DNA from 3 places in the Pseudoalteromonas lipolytica genome. Region 3 is predicted to be linked to each of the others. Evidence: predicted binding sites of a transcription regulator. Region 3 holds the regulator's gene; each other region holds the start of a gene.
What was found. The regulator LexA, encoded in region 3, represses DNA repair genes until DNA is damaged. The targets are predictions, from matches to a motif close to TACTGTATNNNNATACAGTA.
Positions count from the first base shown of each region.

Region 1: the regulator LexA is predicted to act here: its motif matches at 3,015-3,034, upstream of D0907_RS06470 (SulA-like leucine-rich domain-containing protein).
Region 2: the regulator LexA is predicted to act here: its motif matches at 4,277-4,296, upstream of ruvC (crossover junction endodeoxyribonuclease RuvC).

Region 1 covers NZ_CP032090.1:1,418,962-1,425,289, reverse strand. Annotated here, with positions in the region: gene D0907_RS06485 (DUF6136 family protein) at 1-86, opposite strand, end outside; gene D0907_RS06480 (ATP-binding cassette domain-containing protein) at 95-685, opposite strand; gene D0907_RS06475 (S9 family peptidase) at 833-2,758, shown strand; gene D0907_RS06470 (SulA-like leucine-rich domain-containing protein) at 3,058-3,495, shown strand; gene D0907_RS06465 (YchJ family protein) at 3,536-4,015, shown strand; gene D0907_RS06460 (DUF6172 family protein) at 4,187-4,486, opposite strand; gene D0907_RS06455 (VC2046/SO_2500 family protein) at 4,645-5,160, opposite strand; tRNA gene D0907_RS06450 (tRNA-Tyr) at 5,273-5,357, shown strand; tRNA gene D0907_RS06445 (tRNA-Tyr) at 5,406-5,490, shown strand; gene D0907_RS06440 (IS110 family RNA-guided transposase) at 5,900-6,328, shown strand, end outside.
Region 2 covers NZ_CP032090.1:2,126,868-2,133,195, forward strand. Annotated here, with positions in the region: gene tolR (protein TolR) at 1-277, opposite strand, end outside; gene tolQ (protein TolQ) at 264-968, opposite strand; gene D0907_RS09675 (hypothetical protein) at 1,447-1,689, opposite strand; gene ruvB (Holliday junction branch migration DNA helicase RuvB) at 2,069-3,073, opposite strand; gene ruvA (Holliday junction branch migration protein RuvA) at 3,081-3,701, opposite strand; gene ruvC (crossover junction endodeoxyribonuclease RuvC) at 3,703-4,227, opposite strand; gene D0907_RS09700 (ABC transporter permease) at 4,354-6,328, opposite strand, start outside.
Region 3 covers NZ_CP032090.1:3,468,708-3,475,035, reverse strand. Annotated here, with positions in the region: gene D0907_RS15610 (endonuclease) at 1-67, opposite strand, end outside; gene D0907_RS15605 (VOC family protein) at 182-535, shown strand; gene D0907_RS15600 (hypothetical protein) at 510-1,235, opposite strand; gene D0907_RS15595 (hypothetical protein) at 1,383-1,763, shown strand; gene D0907_RS15590 (PaaI family thioesterase) at 1,767-2,204, opposite strand; gene lexA (transcriptional repressor LexA) at 2,378-2,995, shown strand; gene coxB (cytochrome c oxidase subunit II) at 3,539-4,681, shown strand; gene ctaD (cytochrome c oxidase subunit I) at 4,681-6,276, shown strand; gene D0907_RS15570 (cytochrome c oxidase assembly protein) at 6,276-6,328, shown strand, end outside.

The DNA of each region.
Region 1 (6,328 bases), 1.6 Mb from region 3:
AAGTTTTTAAGCTGCGCCAGTAAGTTCTTAAGTGCAGTTGTATATGCTAAATAGCGGTAGCTCATTAATGCATTATAACGTGACAAGCTCTCTATCATAATGGCGTACACTCAAAGCCTTGGTGTAAAAACACATCTGGCTCGTGGCTGGTTAAAATGATTTGCCCATCGGGTTTATCACTTAAATAGTTATCAAGCAAATTTAGTAAATAATGGATACTTGCTTGGTCAAGTGCTGCACTCGGCTCATCTAAAAGCAAATAAGGCGCCCGCTTCATAAACGTGATTATAAGCTGGCATTTTTTTTGATTGCCTGTCGATAATGCACTAAAACGGGTGTGTAAGTGTTCGCTGAACTTAAATCCGTTAATAAGGTCAATTGGCGCAGGCACATTTAAGGCTTTACAGGTCAGTTGAATAATTTGCTGAGCCGTTAAAAAATCAGGTAAACAAATGCGATCGCTGGCAATAGCCACATACTTTTGTGGTGAACTATGCTGTTTATTAGCATACATTATTTGCCCCGACTGTGGTTTTTCAAGGCCAGCAATTATCATCAGTAACGTGGTTTTGCCACTCCCATTGCTCGCCTGTAAGCACATTTTCTTACTGTTAAATTGCTTATTATAATTTTCGAACACGGTTGCTGTAGCAAAACGCTTATTGAGATTTTTTATTTCTATCATTGCCATTCCTTTGCGAAATTTAAATTGTAACACAGCAATGTCCCTAAAAAGTTACATGCTTTGTAACAATTATTTAGCTGCAAAACTTGCGTTTATATATTGAACAAGTAAGACTCAATAACGGAAAAATAATAAGGAATAATTAAAATGAAACCGAGTTTTCAACTAGCAGCCATTGCGTGTGCATTAAGCCTTGCATTAGCAGGATGTTCACAATCAAACCAAACGACCACCAGCGAAATTAGTCAGCAACAAGAACACACTATTAAACAGTATGACGCTGAAACATTTTTTGATACCACTTCAATTATGGGCAGCAGCTTTTCACCTAAAGGTGACAAAATCCTTGTTAGCAGTGATGAAAGCGGCATCTATAGCCTCTACGAAATTGATATTAAAACAGCGAACAAAACACGTTTAACAAACTTTGAAGACAGCACCTATGCTGTTCGCTATTTTCCAAATGATGAGCGCGTATTATTTACCAAGGACTCAGGCGGGAACGAGCGCTATCATATTTATGTACGTGAGACAGACGGCACTGTCAAAGACCTGACTCCTGGCGATGAAACTCGTGCCAGCTTTGCGGGCTTTACAGACGATGGAAAACACTTTTTTATAACGAGTAATCAACGCGATCCTAAGTTTATGGATTTATATCGCGTAGACAGTTCACGCTATGAAATAACACCTGTTTATCAAAATACTCTCGGTCTAGATGTCGGGGCGATTAGCCCTGATGGCCGCTTTATTGCTTTATCAAAAAATAACTCTAATAAAGACAGTGATGTGTTCATTCTCGATACAATGAAAAAAATGCTCAAACCTGAGCTAATCACTCGTCATGATAATGAAGCGCAATATGGCCCTGAAACATTCTCAAAAGACAGCAAGTCTCTGTATTACTCGACCGATGCAAAAGGTGAATTTTCACAGGTTTGGCGCTATGACTTAACGACAGGTGAGCACAGCCCCGCCCTAAAAGATGACTGGGATGTCAGCTTTATTTACTTCTCAAAATCAGGGCGTTACCAAGTAAGTGGGGTTAATGCTGATGCCAGTACTAAAGTGACAATCATTGACACAAAAACCAATAAACAAATCGATATGCCTGCCTTGCCCCCGGGCAATTTACGTGGTGTAAGCTTTTCAGCTGATGAAAAGAGCATGGCGTTTTACCTAAATTCAGATACCTCGCCAAGTAACTTATTTGTTTGGCAATTAGGCGAAACGAAAGCAAAAAAACTGACCCATACTTTAAGCGATGCAATTGATCAAAATGATCTTGTTGAAAGCACGATTGTGCGTTTTAAAAGCTTTGACGGTTTAGAAATCCCTGGCGTTTTATATAAGCCCAAACAGGCTAATAGTAACAATAAAGTGCCTGCTCTAGTGTGGGTGCATGGGGGTCCGGGCGGCCAGAGCCGCACAGGTTACAGCGCAATGCAGCAACATTTAGTTAATCATGGCTATGCTATATTTGCTGTAAACAATCGCGGTAGCTCTGGCTATGGTAAAACTTTTTTCCATTTAGATGATAAAAAGCATGGCACAGACGATTTGCAAGATATTGTCTACGGGAAAAAGCACTTACAGAGCTTAGACTGGGTTGATGCTGATAAAATTGGCATTATGGGTGGCAGTTACGGTGGCTTTATGACGGCAGCGGCGCTGGTTTTCGAACCTGAAGAATTTAAAGTAGGTATTAATATTTTTGGCGTAACTAACTGGGTAAGAACATTAAACTCTATACCACCTTGGTGGGAAAGCTTTAAAAAGGCACTGTACGATGAAATGGGTGACCCTGCAACTGATGGCGAACGCCATCGAGCGATATCTCCCCTCTTCCATGCTAAAAACATTACGAAACCACTGATGGTTATTCAAGGTGCAAACGACCCTCGTGTATTGCAAGTTGAGAGTGATGAGCTTGTTGCCGCAGTAAAAGCGAATGGTGTCCCCGTAGAATACGTGTTGTTCGATGACGAAGGTCATGGTTTTACTAAAAAAGAAAACCGTATCAAAGCATCAAACGCGTACCTTGAGTTTTTAAATACGTACTTGAAAAACTAAATTTTAGAAGCCGGTGTACACCGGCTTCTTTATCAAAACACCTGTATAAACCTCAAATATCCTGCATACAAACTACTGTATAAACTTCGATATAAAACACTGTATATATTATTTCATCCATTTTTCACAAAATATCACACTGCAAAGAAACAAAATAACTAATTGTTTTTAAAGATTTAATTTTTAAAATTATTAAAAGCTGAATAATTGGTTAAAAAAATAGCAAAAAACACTTGCGCAAAAATACTGTATAAACTACTGTATACACATACTGTATAAACAACCAGTGAGTGAAAGTTATGTTACAGCCAATTACCTTAAGAACCGTTAAAAGCTATCAACAAGATAACGACAAAGCGTCGGTTAATTTAATTCAAATTGAAGACGAAATTTCAGCAACATTTGAGCTATTAAAGGTATTACATCACTATAACAGTCAAAGTGCGTGGACATTGTTAATTGCACCTGATCATGTGCCAAGTAAAGCATTACTCGATTCATGTTCAATCGACACCAGTAAACTGTTAGTGATCAGACAAAAGCACCTTGTGAATCTTGAATATGTGTTAAGTTCGGCGCTGCACAACGGTAACTTTGCCGCAGTGATCACCTGGACAGATATTGTCAGCAACAATCAACTAGATTCTATGACTCTTAATTTAGAACATGCATCTGCAAAGTTTTACTGCTTCACCAAAAGCAACCCATTAAACAATTTAGTACCGCAGCCACAATAGGCTTGCTAAAATAGCAATTTATTGTTTTAGGTAAGTTGTTATGACATCACTCACACACTCCCTTTGTCCTTGTGGCAGCAAACAAGATTACTCGCTTTGCTGCCAACCTTTGCACACAGGCGATAGCCAAGCACAAACGCCGGAACAACTTATGCGTTCTCGCTTTAGTGCTTATGCCTTAAAAGATGCAAAATATGTCTTTACAACATACGCACAAAGCCAACAAACCGCTAACCCTGTTAGCGAAATCAAAGATTTTGCTAATAGCTGTCGTTTTACCAAGCTAAGCGTTTTAGATACTGAATATAACGAGCAAGAAGGTTTTGTAGAATTTAAAGCAAATTACTTTTACCAAAACTTGTATTGTGAGTTACACGAGAAATCGCGTTTTATTAAAGAAGATGGACTATGGCGTTACCTTGATGGTGAAATAACGCCCGTTGCTGATATTAAAACTGGCCGTAATGATGAATGCCCTTGCGGTAGCGGCAAAAAATATAAAAAGTGTCACGCAATTTAAATCACGGCTATTCACTGTTTATATAGCCAATCTAAACCTTGACTAGCCATTGTAGGGAAAGCCGTTGCGTGGTGGGCATGTGATATAAATCAACACAAAATAATGTCATTGTATTTCAGACAATAAAAATGGGCCTCAAGGCCCATTCTTAAATTCTATGAATTATAACGACTATTCTTCGTCAAATTCTTGTAACTGGCGTTGTGCTGGACGCGCTAGAATCTCGACATAAAACGATGTAAGCCCTTTTGCTTCAATATCGCTAATGCATTTATTAATTTCCGCCACATGAACGACTTTCGCGTCGTCAGCTGACTCTCCAAATTTACAATCAAATGCCCAGTAATCGGCATCTTCTGGGAGAGTTTTATTACGCTCACGTTTTAAATACTTCTTCACTTCGTGCTTAGCTGCATCAACCATGCGAGGGTATTTAATTTTCTCATGGTTAAGCGTGAATGTTTTCTTCATTATAGTCCTAATAACTTGGTTCAATGATAATGGCATAAAGCCATTTGGGCGCATTATAACAAGCACATAAAAAATTAGCTGTACTTTTTACTGATTTGCACCAATTTACCTACCTTTGTAAGTGTAGCGTACAAGGCGAGTATGACAATTTCAATTAATTAAGCAGTTGCCAATTGCAAAGGCTGATGAATCGCCTCGTCCGTTAAGCTGTCATAAAACGCAGCTGCATCCATTTGCATACGCTCTGTGGGTGCGTTTTTATCGTAATAGCGTTTTCTGACTGCTGGCTCACAGTTATCGATGACTTCTAACGGCACATGATTTTTATCATCGCGGATAGCAAGCGGCTCAGGACTGAGACAATTACGTAGGCGAATATCTGACAAGCCACCTTGTAAAAGTCGCAGCCCATTATTCTGCCCGATTAACATATCATATTGTTCAGGCGCTAATGGTTGTTTTGGGCCTGCCCCTAACTCATTTCTGAGTACGTGTTCTGAACTCTGAGTATCGGTTAATTCTGTTTTCGGTAAATGAAACTGGCTAAAATCAAGCGCATCATGAGACAGCATCGCCAATAATAAGGCAAACTCACCTTGGCGGTGTTCATGAACACTTTTGTTAAGACGATTATCAAGTTGACTCTCGTTGAGCAACAAACCATCAATTTGCATAGACTTTGGCCGAATAGTTTCAAGATTAACCAGTTATCGGCATTAATCTATTTTTCTTTAGTTTTTTTCTTTACTTAAAGAGCCAGTTTGCTATTATCAGCGCCGTTGCATTGGAGGGGTTCCCGAGCGGCCAAAGGGATCAGACTGTAAATCTGACGGCTCAGCCTTCGCTGGTTCGAATCCAGCTCCCTCCACCACTTTTCTACGCTCAGTTAAGTGGGGCCAAATGCAATAAAAATTAGTGTGGAGGGGTTCCCGAGCGGCCAAAGGGATCAGACTGTAAATCTGACGGCTCAGCCTTCGCTGGTTCGAATCCAGCTCCCTCCACCACTTTCCTTCTCTGCTAATTCACTATTCTATTTTTCATATTATTATTTACTTCTCTTTTCCTAAATCGTTAAACTAAAAATACAGCTATTTTCAATTGAATTATCCTTTTGTTATACCATTACGCTTAATTATGTGGTCTATTTTGAGGCAATAAAACCGCGTTGATAACAAGGCAAAAATGTAGTTATTTAGTTGTTCTCGGCAATTGCTCCTGCATTGCTCTACCTCCTGCATCCATGCAGTCGTAAATCAGACATTTTTAACGCAGGTAGCGATTGGTTTAATCACGCAAAATGATTAAGTATTTTTGCGGATTAATGGAATGGACTCTCTCCACTCCCCAACGGCGTCATAATGCGCCATAGTAGTTTAGGGTAAGTTTTAGCGTAAACAAAGTAGAGAGAGTCACATGAATAAAATAACAATTGGATTAGATATCGCCAAGAACATTTTTCATTTAGTTTGGTTATCAAACTCGGGAAAAGTGCTCAAAAAGAAAAAGCTCAAACGCACTAACATGAAAGAGTATTTTTGTAATTTAGAGCCCGCAATTGTCGTCATGGAAGCGTGTGGCTCATCAAACTACTGGGCACAAAGTATTCAAAACTATGGTCATGAAGTGAAAGTTATCGCTCCACAATATGTAGTCCCTTACCGAAAAGGAAATAAAAATGATTTCAATGATGCAGAAGCGATAGCTGAAGCTTCACAACGAGTGAATATGCGATTTGTGCCAATAAAAAGTGTAGAGCAACAAGACATTCAACTGTTGCACCGTATAAGAGAGCGGCGAATAAAATGTAGAACGGCCTTAGTGAATCAAACCAGAGGCCTCTTA
Region 2 (6,328 bases), 1.3 Mb from region 3:
TAATCACAGCAGCGACGTCTAATGCTTCCATCGGTGCTTCTGGGTCAGTGCCGATACTGACATAATACTTACCTTCAGCGTCAATTGACGCAATGATAGGCGGTGTATCTTTTGTATCGACAAGATCAGATTCTTCCATTTTTGGCAAATCTACTTTCACCCCATGAGTAATTAATGGGGCTGTTGCCATAAATATAATAAGTAGTACCAACATAACATCAATGTAAGGTACTACGTTTATCTCCCCTACTGGGCGACGTTTTTTACGCTGATACATTCGCTTTTGCCTCTATTTGCGTAGCTGCTTGGCGGTGTAAAATATTGGCGAACTCTTCCATGAAGTTAATATAATTACCTTCCAGCTTTTCTACTTTATTTGCAAAACGGTTGTAAGCAATAACGGCTGGAATTGCCGCAAATAAGCCCATTGCAGTTGCAATAAGTGCTTCGGCAATGCCCGGTGCAACCATTTGTAATGTAGCTTGTTTCACTTCACCTAGTGCGATAAATGCATTCATGATACCCCATACAGTACCAAATAAGCCGATATAAGGACTAATAGAACCAACGGTCGCCAAAAACGATAAACTAGATTCTAATTTTTCAACTTCACGCGACAAAGCAACACGCATTGAACGATGCGTGCCTTCCATAACGATACTGGCACTTTGGAACGTATTTTTTTTGTGGCGTGCAAATTCTTTAAAACCGGCAACAAAAAGAGCTTCAACGCCCGAAGCTCCGCCTGGGCGGGCAGACACTTCATTATATAATTTACTAAGATCAACACCTGACCAGAACTTTTGCTCAAAACGCTTTGCGCCATTTAATGCATCAGAAATCGCTTTTTTACGTTGAAAAATAATTGCCCATGACATGACCGACATACCCACTAATGCCAACATCACTAATTGGACAAGTACACTGGCTTCTAGAATAAGATCTAAAAAGTTAAGCCCTGATCCCACGTTAAACTCCTAAAATAGATTTCTATATAATTTGTTATATTTTTTACACTTGCATTTATTGACCACAAACTTGGCCAAAAGTTACATCTAGTGTATCTAGTCAATAATGAACTGACAACGCTCTTGCTGTGAAATAGCGGCAAATAACGGTGAAAAGCACTCAGCTTAGCTATTTTTTGCTCACAATCCTTTAAAAACTTATTTTTGCTATGTTTTCACTGCAAAAATGAGTACCACCATTAGGCAACTAAAAATATAGCAAAACCTCATAAAACACGGCGTTTATTCATATTTTACGCATAAACACCCAAAACATGTTTTGCAAATCTACTACAGAATACTTAAACTAATCCTGAACAATGTTTGTTGATATTATAAAAATCATTTTATTCATAAACTTAAAGTAAAAACACTCAATAAGTGAACAAAAAGAAAACAAACCAACAAATCACTCACATTAGTTTTTTTTATCTGAAAATTAAATTTTTCTAGTTTGAAGAAAAATCCACCATTGCGTATCATTTCCCCATACCGAGCTGCAACCTTTGAAAGTTTTTTCATTAAGCTCCGTTTTTTGCAATATGAAGTTTCGTATTGCACTTGGTTGACTTAAACAGGATAAAACCTCTTTAAGAAAACCGTAGTTCCCTGGATTACTTCCTTCAACTTGTTGTTTGCCCGCATGCTTATGCGGGCTTTTTTTTGCCTGCACAAACGTCAATGAGAATACCTACAGATAACTTAACAGCATGTGAATTACAGATGTTAAAATGAGACCATCAATCGTGGTTTGTGGTTTGTGGTTTGTGGTTTGTGGTTTGTGGTTTGTGGTTTGTGGTTTGTGGTTTGTGGTTTGTGGTTTGTGGTTTGTGGTTTGTGGTTTGTGGTTTGTGGTTTGTGGTTTGTGGTTTGTGGTTTGTGGTTTGTGGTTTGTGGTTTGTGCAAAATAAATCCACATTAACCTAAGGCAAGCTTTTTATATTTAATCGCTACAGTAACCCCCGCTCGATCCACCTTCTAATATCTACCTTCTAATATCTACTTTCTAGTATCTACTTTCTAATATCTAAAAACTAAAAACCCCGCTAAGCGGGGTTTTGTTATTTATCTGGGGTAAGACCAAAATGAAGGTAGGCAATATCAGAAACGAGTCGCCCTCTGGGCGTGCGTTGAATAAATCCTTGTTGAATTAAAAATGGCTCAATGACATCTTCAATAGTCTCTTTTTCTTCGCCAATGGCAGCCGCTAAGTTATCGAGACCAACAGGGCCACCCATAAACTTTTCAATGATGGCAAGAAGGTATTTTCGGTCCATGTAATCAAAACCGCTTTTATCAACATCGATCATATCAAGTGCTTGTTCAGCGACTTCGGCATTTACTTTACCGTCTGATTTAACTTGCGTGTAATCTCGTACTCGGCGCAAAAGTCTGTTTGCTATTCGTGGTGTACCGCGTGAGCGTTTAGCAATTTCAACGGCGCCTTCGTCACACATGATTAAATCTAAATATCGAGCAGAGCGGGCAACAATTTTTGATAAATCTTCAACCGAATAAAACTCTAAGCGTTGCACAATGCCAAAACGATCTCGTAATGGCGATGTTAACGAGCCAGCACGCGTTGTAGCCCCTATTAATGTGAAAGGCGGTAAATCGAGCTTAATTGATCGTGCCGCAGGACCTTCACCAATCATAATATCGAGTTGATAATCTTCCATTGCGGGGTAAAGTATTTCTTCTACTTGTGGACTTAAGCGGTGAATTTCATCAATAAACAGTACATCGCCTTCTTCAAGGTTAGTTAATAGCGCGGCTAAGTCGCCCGCTTTTTCAAGAACCGGCCCTGAAGTCGTTTTAATGTTTACATTAAGCTCATTCGCTACAATATTAGCCAGTGTTGTTTTACCCAAACCCGGCGGACCAAAAATGAGTAAATGGTCTAACGCTTCACCACGATGACGAGCGGCTTCAATAAAAATTTCCATTTGTTGCTTAACATGCGGCTGGCCTGTGTAGTCGTTTAATAGTTTTGGACGTATTGCACGATCGACACTGTCTTCATTACTTTGTTCACTCGCATCAATTAAGCGATCTGCTTCAATCATGGTGTACTCACAACATTGACTTTAGAGCTTCTTTAATAAGAACCTCTGTTGTCATACCTGGTTTATTTACAGCTTTAACCGCTTTTTGCGCTTGCGGTAGTTTATAGCCTAAAGATTCAAGTGCTGAAACAGCATCATCCGCAGCATTATTCGCTACTAGCGTATCATTACTTGCAGGCTCAATAATGGCATTATCGCTAAATGGTGTGAATAAGTCATTACCCCAATTTTTTAGCCTGTCTTTCATTTCAAGTACCAAGCGCTCTGCAGTCTTTTTGCCCACCCCAGGCAGTTTAACCAAGGTTGTCGCATCTTCATTGTTAACACAACTAACAAACTGCTGCGCCGACATGCCCGACAAAATGGCAAGGCCAAGTTTAGGGCCTACCCCATTTGCTTTTAACAGCTCTCTAAATAAAGCACGTTCAGTTTTATTATTAAAACCAAATAATAACTGTGCGTCTTCGCGAACAACAAAATGAGTATAAATAACCGCTTGTTCACCCACATTGGGTAAATCATAAAAACAGGTCATTGGCATTTGCACTTCGTAACCGACACCACTTACCTCTATAAGTATTTCTGGTGGCTGCTTTTCAACAAGTAACCCGTTTAATCGACCTATCATATTACTTCCTTAATCGTCCTCTTACGGTTTTGCTCGCGCTGCCCGCAAGTTTAATTAAATTTTGTTCTGAGTGAGCATGGCAAATGGCAATTGCTAACGCATCGGCAGCGTCGGCTTGCGGGGTTCCCGGCAGTTTTAGAATATTTTTAACCATATGCTGTACTTGCGATTTATCGGCACCACCATTCCCCACGACCGCCTGTTTTATTTGTCTGGCTGAGTACTCAAATACGGGCAACTCTGCCATTGACGCACCGACTATGGCGGCCCCTCGGGCTTGACCAAGTTTGAGTGCTGAGTCAGGATTATGTGCCATGAACACTTTTTCAATGGCAAAATTATCCGGCGAAAACTGTTCAATTAACTGGCTAACACCTTGATAAATCATTTTTAAGCGTATAGGAAAGTCGTGATCAGCAAGCTTTATACAGCCACTCCCTAAATAAGTAAATTTAGTACCTTGGTGGGCTATTACCCCATAACCTGTTAATCGTGAACCAGGATCAATCCCTAAAATAATCGCCAACTAACTGACCCATCTATAAAATCATCATCTGCATTTAATAATGCCAGAGCACTGTATAAATTACCAGTAACTAATTACAGTTCATAAAAAATGCCCGCAATTGCGAGCATTTTTTAAACATCGTCTTTATCCTAGCGACCGCAGTAAACCTTGAGTATTTTTTCGCATAGTGCGCGCTATCATTAAATACCCTAAACACGCAACAAATAACCCACCTGCTGCAGGGCCTATTAACCAAATATGTGGATGCAACTTACCTGCTAATTCGAACATTTGTTTTTGTACAATTAACAAAGCAACATCACTGACAACAGCCGCGACTAAACCGGCCGTAAAGCCTAATAATAAAAATTCATACAAGGTCGCGTTTTTAATTAATCGCCCTTTAGCGCCTAGCGTACGCAAAATAACAATTTCTTGCATACGCTCACCTAGGCTGGCTTGCACTTGCGAAATAAGCACTAAAGCACCACACGCAACAACAATCGCGAGTACAAAGCCAATCGCTAACGATACTTGCTCTATTGTTGAGCGTATTTGCTTAATAAAGCTTTCAACATCAATCGCATTCACCGTTGGGTATTGACGTAATAACTCACTAAACTCTCGCTTTTGATCTTTATTTACACGCACCGATGAAATGTACGTCGCAGGGAAACTTTGCAGCACATCGGGGCTCAAAATAATAAAGAAATTCGGTTTTAAGGTGTTCCAATTTACTTTACGTACACTGGTAATTTTGGCATCGAATGACTGAGCGCCAATTAAAAAGGTGAGTGTATCGCCCAACTCTACATCTAAACGCGCTAACATTGACTCTTCTAATGACGCCTCTGCCACTGAGCTCTCGGTAAACCATGTACCGTCAATTAACTCATTTTGCTTGGGTAGCTCAGCGCGCCACGTAAGATTTAACTCTCGGCCAATACCTGAACGTGCTTCTTCATCTTTTTTCTCATTGTCTTCTAATGATACCTCACGAGCCACCAGCTCACCATTAACGGCATTAACACGACCACGAACAATCGGGTAAAAATCTGACGTAGGCATGTCACGCTCTGCTAAAAACGACGTGATAGGTTCAAGCTCAGCTTCTGTTATATTCACTAAAAATGAGTTTGGCGCATCGGCTGGCAATTGTGACTGCCAATCTGAAATCATGTCGTTTTTAAGTACGATTAAAAACAACAGTAATTTAATAGCAAGCGCAAAGCTTATAAGCTGCACCGCATTTACGTTCGCTCGCTTTTGAATTGAAGCAATCGCTAAAGACCAGCTATTACCAGGACTTAAGCCTAGCTTACGACCCCCACCAAAAATAAGCTTCGATAGACCAAATAGCACCACGATTAAAAACGCTGTTGAGGTAAATAAAATGGCCGTAATTTTAATGTTATTACTGAACAACCACATTAACAAAAACACCGTTAGCGCCGACATTGCAAGGTGAATTTTGCTCACTAATAAACGGTCACCCAAGTTGCGACGAAGTACACGCAATGGGGGAATATCAAATAAATCCAGCAGCGGCTTAATCGAGAACATAACGGCACAAATCACGCCTGTACTGACTGCGATAAGCCAAGGTTTTGCCGATGCGCTTGGCAGCTCTGTGCCCATTGACTGAGCAAGGTAATCACTGGCTATCATTTGTAAAGAATAACCAATAACTAACCCCAAAATGACCGACATTGTGCAAACTAAACTTAAATGTAATAAGTAAATTTTACGGATAGTTGCCCTACTGCCGCCAAGAGTTTTCATCATTGCGACTGGGTCATATTGCCTTTCACAGTAGCGTTTTGCCGATACCGCAATTGCCACTGCCGCTAAAATGATACCTAACAAACCTGCCAGTAATAAAAAGCTCTCCGCTCTATTTAAGCTGTTCGCAATAGGTGATTGCCTGTCTTTAACACCATACCACTGTTGGTTTTCTTTCATTTGGGGTTTAAGCCAAGCATAAAAGGTGTCTAAGTCACTTTGCTCACCAGCATACAATTGACGATAAAACACGCGACTCCCCGGCTGGATCACCTGTGTCGCGTCTATGTCACGTTCATTAATTAAAATGCGTTGACTACTGGAAAAAACATTAAAA
Region 3 (6,328 bases):
GTTCCGCAGACGCCGTAAAGCATAACAACAGGCATAAAGTTGCTGATAAAAGTAAACGCATATCCATCACATAAGTGAACTACTGGAAACACTATTGTAAAACGCAGAGCTGAAAAGAAAAAGAGCACGCGCCAAAAGTAAACTATAGTCATTAATAAATACAGTCTATGGGAGTTGAACAATGCGGTTAGGTGCGTTTTCTGTGAGTTTAAATGTACAAGATATCCATGCTTCAAAGCTATTTTACGAGAAGTTGGGGTTTACTCAGTTTGCGGGTGAGATAGAGCATAATTGGTTGATTATGAAAAACGGTGAACATTTAATAGGTTTGTTTCAGGGGATGTTTGATAAAACCATGCTGACTTTTAACCCTGGCTGGGACCAAAGTGCGAGACCTTTAAGTGAGTTTAGTGCTTATGATGAACTAGAGGCGCACTTTAAACAACAGGGGCTGGCGGTACAAAAGGTCGGTGATGCCAGTTTTATTGTCACCGACCCTGATGGTAACCCTATTTTGATTGATCAGCACGTGTAATCGGTTTACGGCGTCTGATACGGACATTTTGTAGTAATAAAATAATGCCCGTAATACAAAATAATACGCTACTTGCGGCAAAGCTAATTAGTAATGGGTTGTTGAAATTTTCTCGTTCATCATAATCCATGATATGCAGCATCCAGAAAAAGTCAAAAATGCGCCACAAGGTGCTACGAACACTAATGACTTTACCGGAGTCGCCTTCTAAATAAACGGTTGTATTTAACCAATCGTTATAGCTCACTTGCCACACATTGGAGCGGTGACCGACTTCTCTCGCTCCTTTTTCTAGTAACTGCGCACCCGCGACATCCGCCTTGATGAGTAAGTGTGCATTTGCATTGGCAATAATTTCAGTTTTAGTTGGTGTGCTCATAGCACGACCTGATTGACCGTCAAAGTTAAACACGCCTTTATTAGTCGTCACTTCGATGATGGGAGTGGTTAAAAAATGACGGTATTGAATGCTATCAATTTGCTGAAATTGTTTGGTTATTTGGTCAAGAGAAGCGGGGTAATCATGCAAGGTAAATGGATTATCTAAGCTACGATTGGCTAAATGTTTACCATGTACTTTTTGAAGGGGTATTGAGCTCATTACTAAGCCCCCTAATAACCAAAAAAAGAGTTGTATGGCGAGTAAGTAACCCAGCCACTTATGCCCTTTACGGGCATATTTAAATACGCGCTTATTCATTGATTACCTCTTATTATTTTTTTATTGGGCAGCGGTATAGACAGAGCGACTCAACGCTCTTGCAGCATTTACTGTATTCTAAATTTGGTTTATGTACAAAACTGAGTTAAAGTTTCAGAGATATCAATAGAGGGTAAAAACGAGAGTATGTCGGAAATTCAATTTTTAAATGTAGATCTGGAACTTGAATCAAAACACGATATGAGTGCGCTGGTAGCTGATTTAAAGAAAAACGCCATGGTTTTACATTACGACCAAGATGAATACCGTCAATTAGCACGTATTGAAGCCGCGGCTGATATCAGCACACCAGATAAAGCTATCAACCAATTATGTGAACTTATAGAGTCGTGCTCACGCAATGCATTAAAGCAATGGTTGTCTTGCTCAAAGCGTACTTTCGATATTGGGTTTGAGTCGGGTGACTCACCTAAATGTTTTAATCAAGCCCTGCACGCAGACACCTTATTACGTATTTCAGCGATTGGCGCAGGGCTCGAAATTACTATTTATCCTGTTGAGCGTTAATCACTAACGCTTGACTACCGCTGCGGTCATTCGTGATACGCAGCATAGTTCACCTGCCGCATTCGTTATTTTAATTTCCCATACAGATGTTCGCTTACCTAAGTGCAGTGGCTTTGCCGTGGCTGTTAAGAGGCCTTTTCGAGAGGCTTTAATGTGATTGGCATTTATTTCTTGGCCAACAGCATAATATGCGGTGAAGTCGACCACAAAATTGGCTGCATAACTTGCTACAGTCTCTGCTAAAACAACATTAGCACCACCATGGACCATCCCCATAGGGTTATGATGCTCTGGAATAGCGGGCATAGTGGCCACTAAATAATCGTCGCCGATTTCGGTTATTTCAATGCCCATTGTTTTCATTAATGTGCCTTGCCCAGTAATACCCTGTTCGAGTTCTTTACATAATTCGAGGGTGAATGGTTGATACCAAATGCTCATTGTGTTTCCTTCGCAAACTAACTTCTTAAGTGAAATATCGGTATACAATATGGTATCTATCCCCACCGTTCAATGCTTGTTTTTTATCATGAGAGGAAGGGGAATTTAAATTTGCGATTTTCAGATAACTGTATATACTCACAGTTAAATGTACTGTATGGAAAACCAGTTGTATGCGCCCATTAACAAAACGCCAATCGCAAATTTTAGAACTTATTAAAGTATTTATTAAAGACACTGGTATGCCACCTACGCGTGCTGAAATAGCGCAAACATTGGGATTTAAAAGTGCCAATGCCGCTGAAGAGCATCTAAAAGCACTGGCAAAAAAAGGCATGATTAAAATGAAGCCTGGAGCAAGCCGAGGCATTCAATTAGTCGAAGAAGACGAGCCAGAACAGCTTGGCTTACCACTGATTGGGCGTGTTGCCGCGGGTGAACCTATTTTGGCGCAAGAGCATGTAGAAAGCCATTGTCAGGTTGACCCTGCATTGTTTAAACCCGCTGCAGACTTCTTATTGCGAGTTAACGGCATGAGTATGAAAGACATTGGTATCATGGATGGTGACTTACTGGCAGTACACAAAACGCAAGTTGCAGAAAATGGCCAAGTTGTTGTGGCACGTGTCGATGACGATGTGACTGTAAAACGTTTAGAAAAAGCAGGACGTAAAGTATTTTTGCATGCTGAAAATGAAGAGTTTGCCCCGATTGAAGTGGACTTAGAGCATGAGTCATTTAATATTGAAGGCTTAGCGGTTGGGGTTATTCGCAACGCTGATTGGATGTAGCTTTTTATATTACGCGTTAATCGTTACAAGCAGAGTAATTCCTTTATCTGCTTTGCTAAACTTTTTTGAAACAACGCACCAAATTGATTCAATTTGGTGCGTTGTTTGTTTTTGACCGTTTACCTAAGATTTGTTAACCCTTACTTTCTACATAAAGCCTTATACGGCGCAGTTTTCCTTTCTTTTTAAGTTTTTATACTTGCCTTAAGTATTAATTAACGCGCTGATTATAGTTGTTATTTTTGCACCAAAATAAACATTTATTACCACGAAAACTTGCTTATTGCTCATTTTTTAACTAATTGGTTAAGTACATTGTATTAACACCTATTTACGAAAAAGACACACAACAAATGTGTAAGGGGGTTAAACAATGAGTGTGTCGTTCACTGCGTCGTGATGATACACAGACCCAAGCTGTTTGCAGATGACACATCAACCATCGATTGGTTTGGGTATTTAAACAATAAAAAAAACGAATGGGCACCAGCTGTAACGCCTTTTCGCTTTGCGTCTTGCAATAGCATTAAAAGGAGCTGTCACATGGGTAAACTGCGTTACACCTTGTGGCTTATATTGGTAGCACTTCCGCAACTTGCTTTGGCAAATAGCCAATTCAATATGCGTAAAGGTGTCACTGATATAAGTAATAATGTTTATGAATTACATATGACGATATTTATTATTTGTTGTGTGATTGGCATCATCGTATTTGCGGTGATGTTTTGGGCTTTGATACATCATCGTAAGTCTAAAGGGGCAAAGCCTGCCCAATTCCATGAAAGCACGAAGGTTGAGATACTTTGGACTGCAATTCCATTTGTGATCTTAATCGCTATGGCGATCCCTGCCACCAAAACGCTTATTGCCATGGAAGATGCTTCAAAAGCAGATATTACAATCAAAGTAACAGGGTCGCAGTGGAAGTGGCACTATGAATACATGGGAGAAGATATTGCTTTCTATTCGATTTTAGCGACACCGAAAGATCAAATAGATAATCAAGCCGAAAAAACAGAGCACTACCTACTCGAAGTCGACAAACCTCTGGTGTTACCAATCAACAAAAAAGTACGTTTTTTAATGACCTCTGATGATGTAATACATTCTTGGTGGGTTCCTGATTTTGCCGTGAAAAAAGATGCCAATCCCGGCTTTATTAATGAAGCATGGACACGCATTAACGAGCCCGGTATGTACCGCGGCCAATGCGCAGAGTTATGTGGCAAAGACCATGGTTTTATGCCGGTGGTTGTTGAGGCATTGCCAGAAGATGAGTTTGCGACTTGGCTTGCAGACGCAAAACAAGCGAAAGAACAAGCCGCTGCTGCAGATGCCGCATTACTTGATCAAACTCTTTCGAAAGATGAATTAGTTGTTTTAGGCGAGCAAGTCTATATGGCCAGCTGCGCAGCCTGCCATCAGCCCACTGGCATGGGATTGCCGGGTGTATTTCCAGCCTTAAAAGGCAGCCCAATCGTGTTGGGCGATGTGAACGATCATATTGATATTGTTTTACATGGTAAGCCAGGTACAGCGATGCAAGCGTTTGATAAACAGCTTTCAATAAAACAACTTGCAGCAGTCATCACTTATAAACGCAATGCGTGGGGTAACAATACCGGTGATGTCATTCAACCGAGTCAGATTCAAGCAGCAATTGATGCAGCAGCGGAGGCGAACTAATGAGTAACGTTATTAATGAGCAAGCCACTGAGCATGCGCATCACGACCACCATCATCCAGCGAAAGGTTTCAAGCGTTGGTTATATACAACCAACCATAAAGACATCGGTAGTTTGTACCTGATCTTCTCGTTGACGATGTTTTTAATTGGCGGCGCCATGGCGATGGTGATCCGTGCTGAATTATTCCAACCAGGTTTACAATTGGTTGATCCTCACTTTTTTAACCAAATGACCACAGTACATGGGTTGATCATGGTATTTGGGGCTGTGATGCCCGCCTTTACAGGGCTTGCGAACTGGATGGTACCTATGATGATAGGTGCGCCAGATATGGCCTTACCACGAATGAACAACTGGAGCTTTTGGATTTTACCTTTTGCCTTCCTTATTTTATTGGCATCGCTGCTTATGCCCGGTGGTGGTCCCGCTTTTGGTTGGACGTTCTATGCACCGCTTTCAACGACTTACAGTAACGATAATACCGCGCTGTTTGTGTTTGCAGTGCATATTATGGGTATTAGCTCAATTATGGGCGCTATCAATGTCATTGTGACAATTGTAAACCTTAGAGCGCCGGGTATGACATGGATGAAACTGCCTCTATTTGTATGGACGTGGCTGATCACGGCTTTCTTACTGATTGCTGTTATGCCCGTGCTGGCAGGTGCCGTGACAATGGTATTGACCGATAAGTACTTTGCGACCAGTTTTTTTGATGCTGCTGGTGGCGGAGATCCGGTGATGTTCCAGCATATTTTCTGGTTCTTTGGTCACCCTGAAGTCTACATTATGATCTTACCGGCGTTCGGTATTATCTCAACGATTGTGCCGACCTTTTCGCGCAAAAAATTATTCGGCTATGCGTCCATGGTGTATGCAACCTCATCAATAGCACTCTTAAGCTTTATTGTTTGGGCACACCACATGTTTACGACAGGTATGCCGGTTGCTGGCGAATTGTTCTTTATGTACGCGACGATGCTGATTTCGGTGCCAACTGGGGTAAAAGTGTTTAACTGGGTGGCAACAATGTGGCGAGGCTCTATTAGCTTTGAAATACCCATGATGTTTGCAATCGCCTTTATTGTGTTATTTACGTTAGGTGGTTTTTCGGGGCTTATGCTTGCTATTACACCGGCCGATTTTCAGTATCATGACACCTACTTTGTGGTTGCCCACTTCCATTATGTATTAGTTACAGGTGCTGTGTTCTCCATTATGGCTGGGGCCTATTATTGGCTGCCGAAGTGGACGGGCAATATGTATAACGAGACCTTGGCTAAATGGCACTTTTGGTTATCGCTTGTTAGCGTTAACGTGCTGTTTTTCCCAATGCACTTTGTGGGGCTTGCAGGTATGCCCCGCCGTATTCCAGATTACGCACTTCAATTTGCTGATTTCAATGCCATCATCAGTATCGGTGGGTTTGCGTTTGGTTTATCGCAACTGCTGTTTGTTTTAGTGGTCTTTAAGTGTGCCAGAGGCGGCGAAAAAGCCCCCGCTAAAGTATGGGATGGCGCTGAAGGATTAGAGTGGGAAGTTGACTCACCAGCACCGTATCACACCTTTGAGACGCCACCGGAGATTAAGTAATGAATCACGCACCTTTGCTTAAAAAGCTGTTGTTAGCATGTTTAGCTATGTT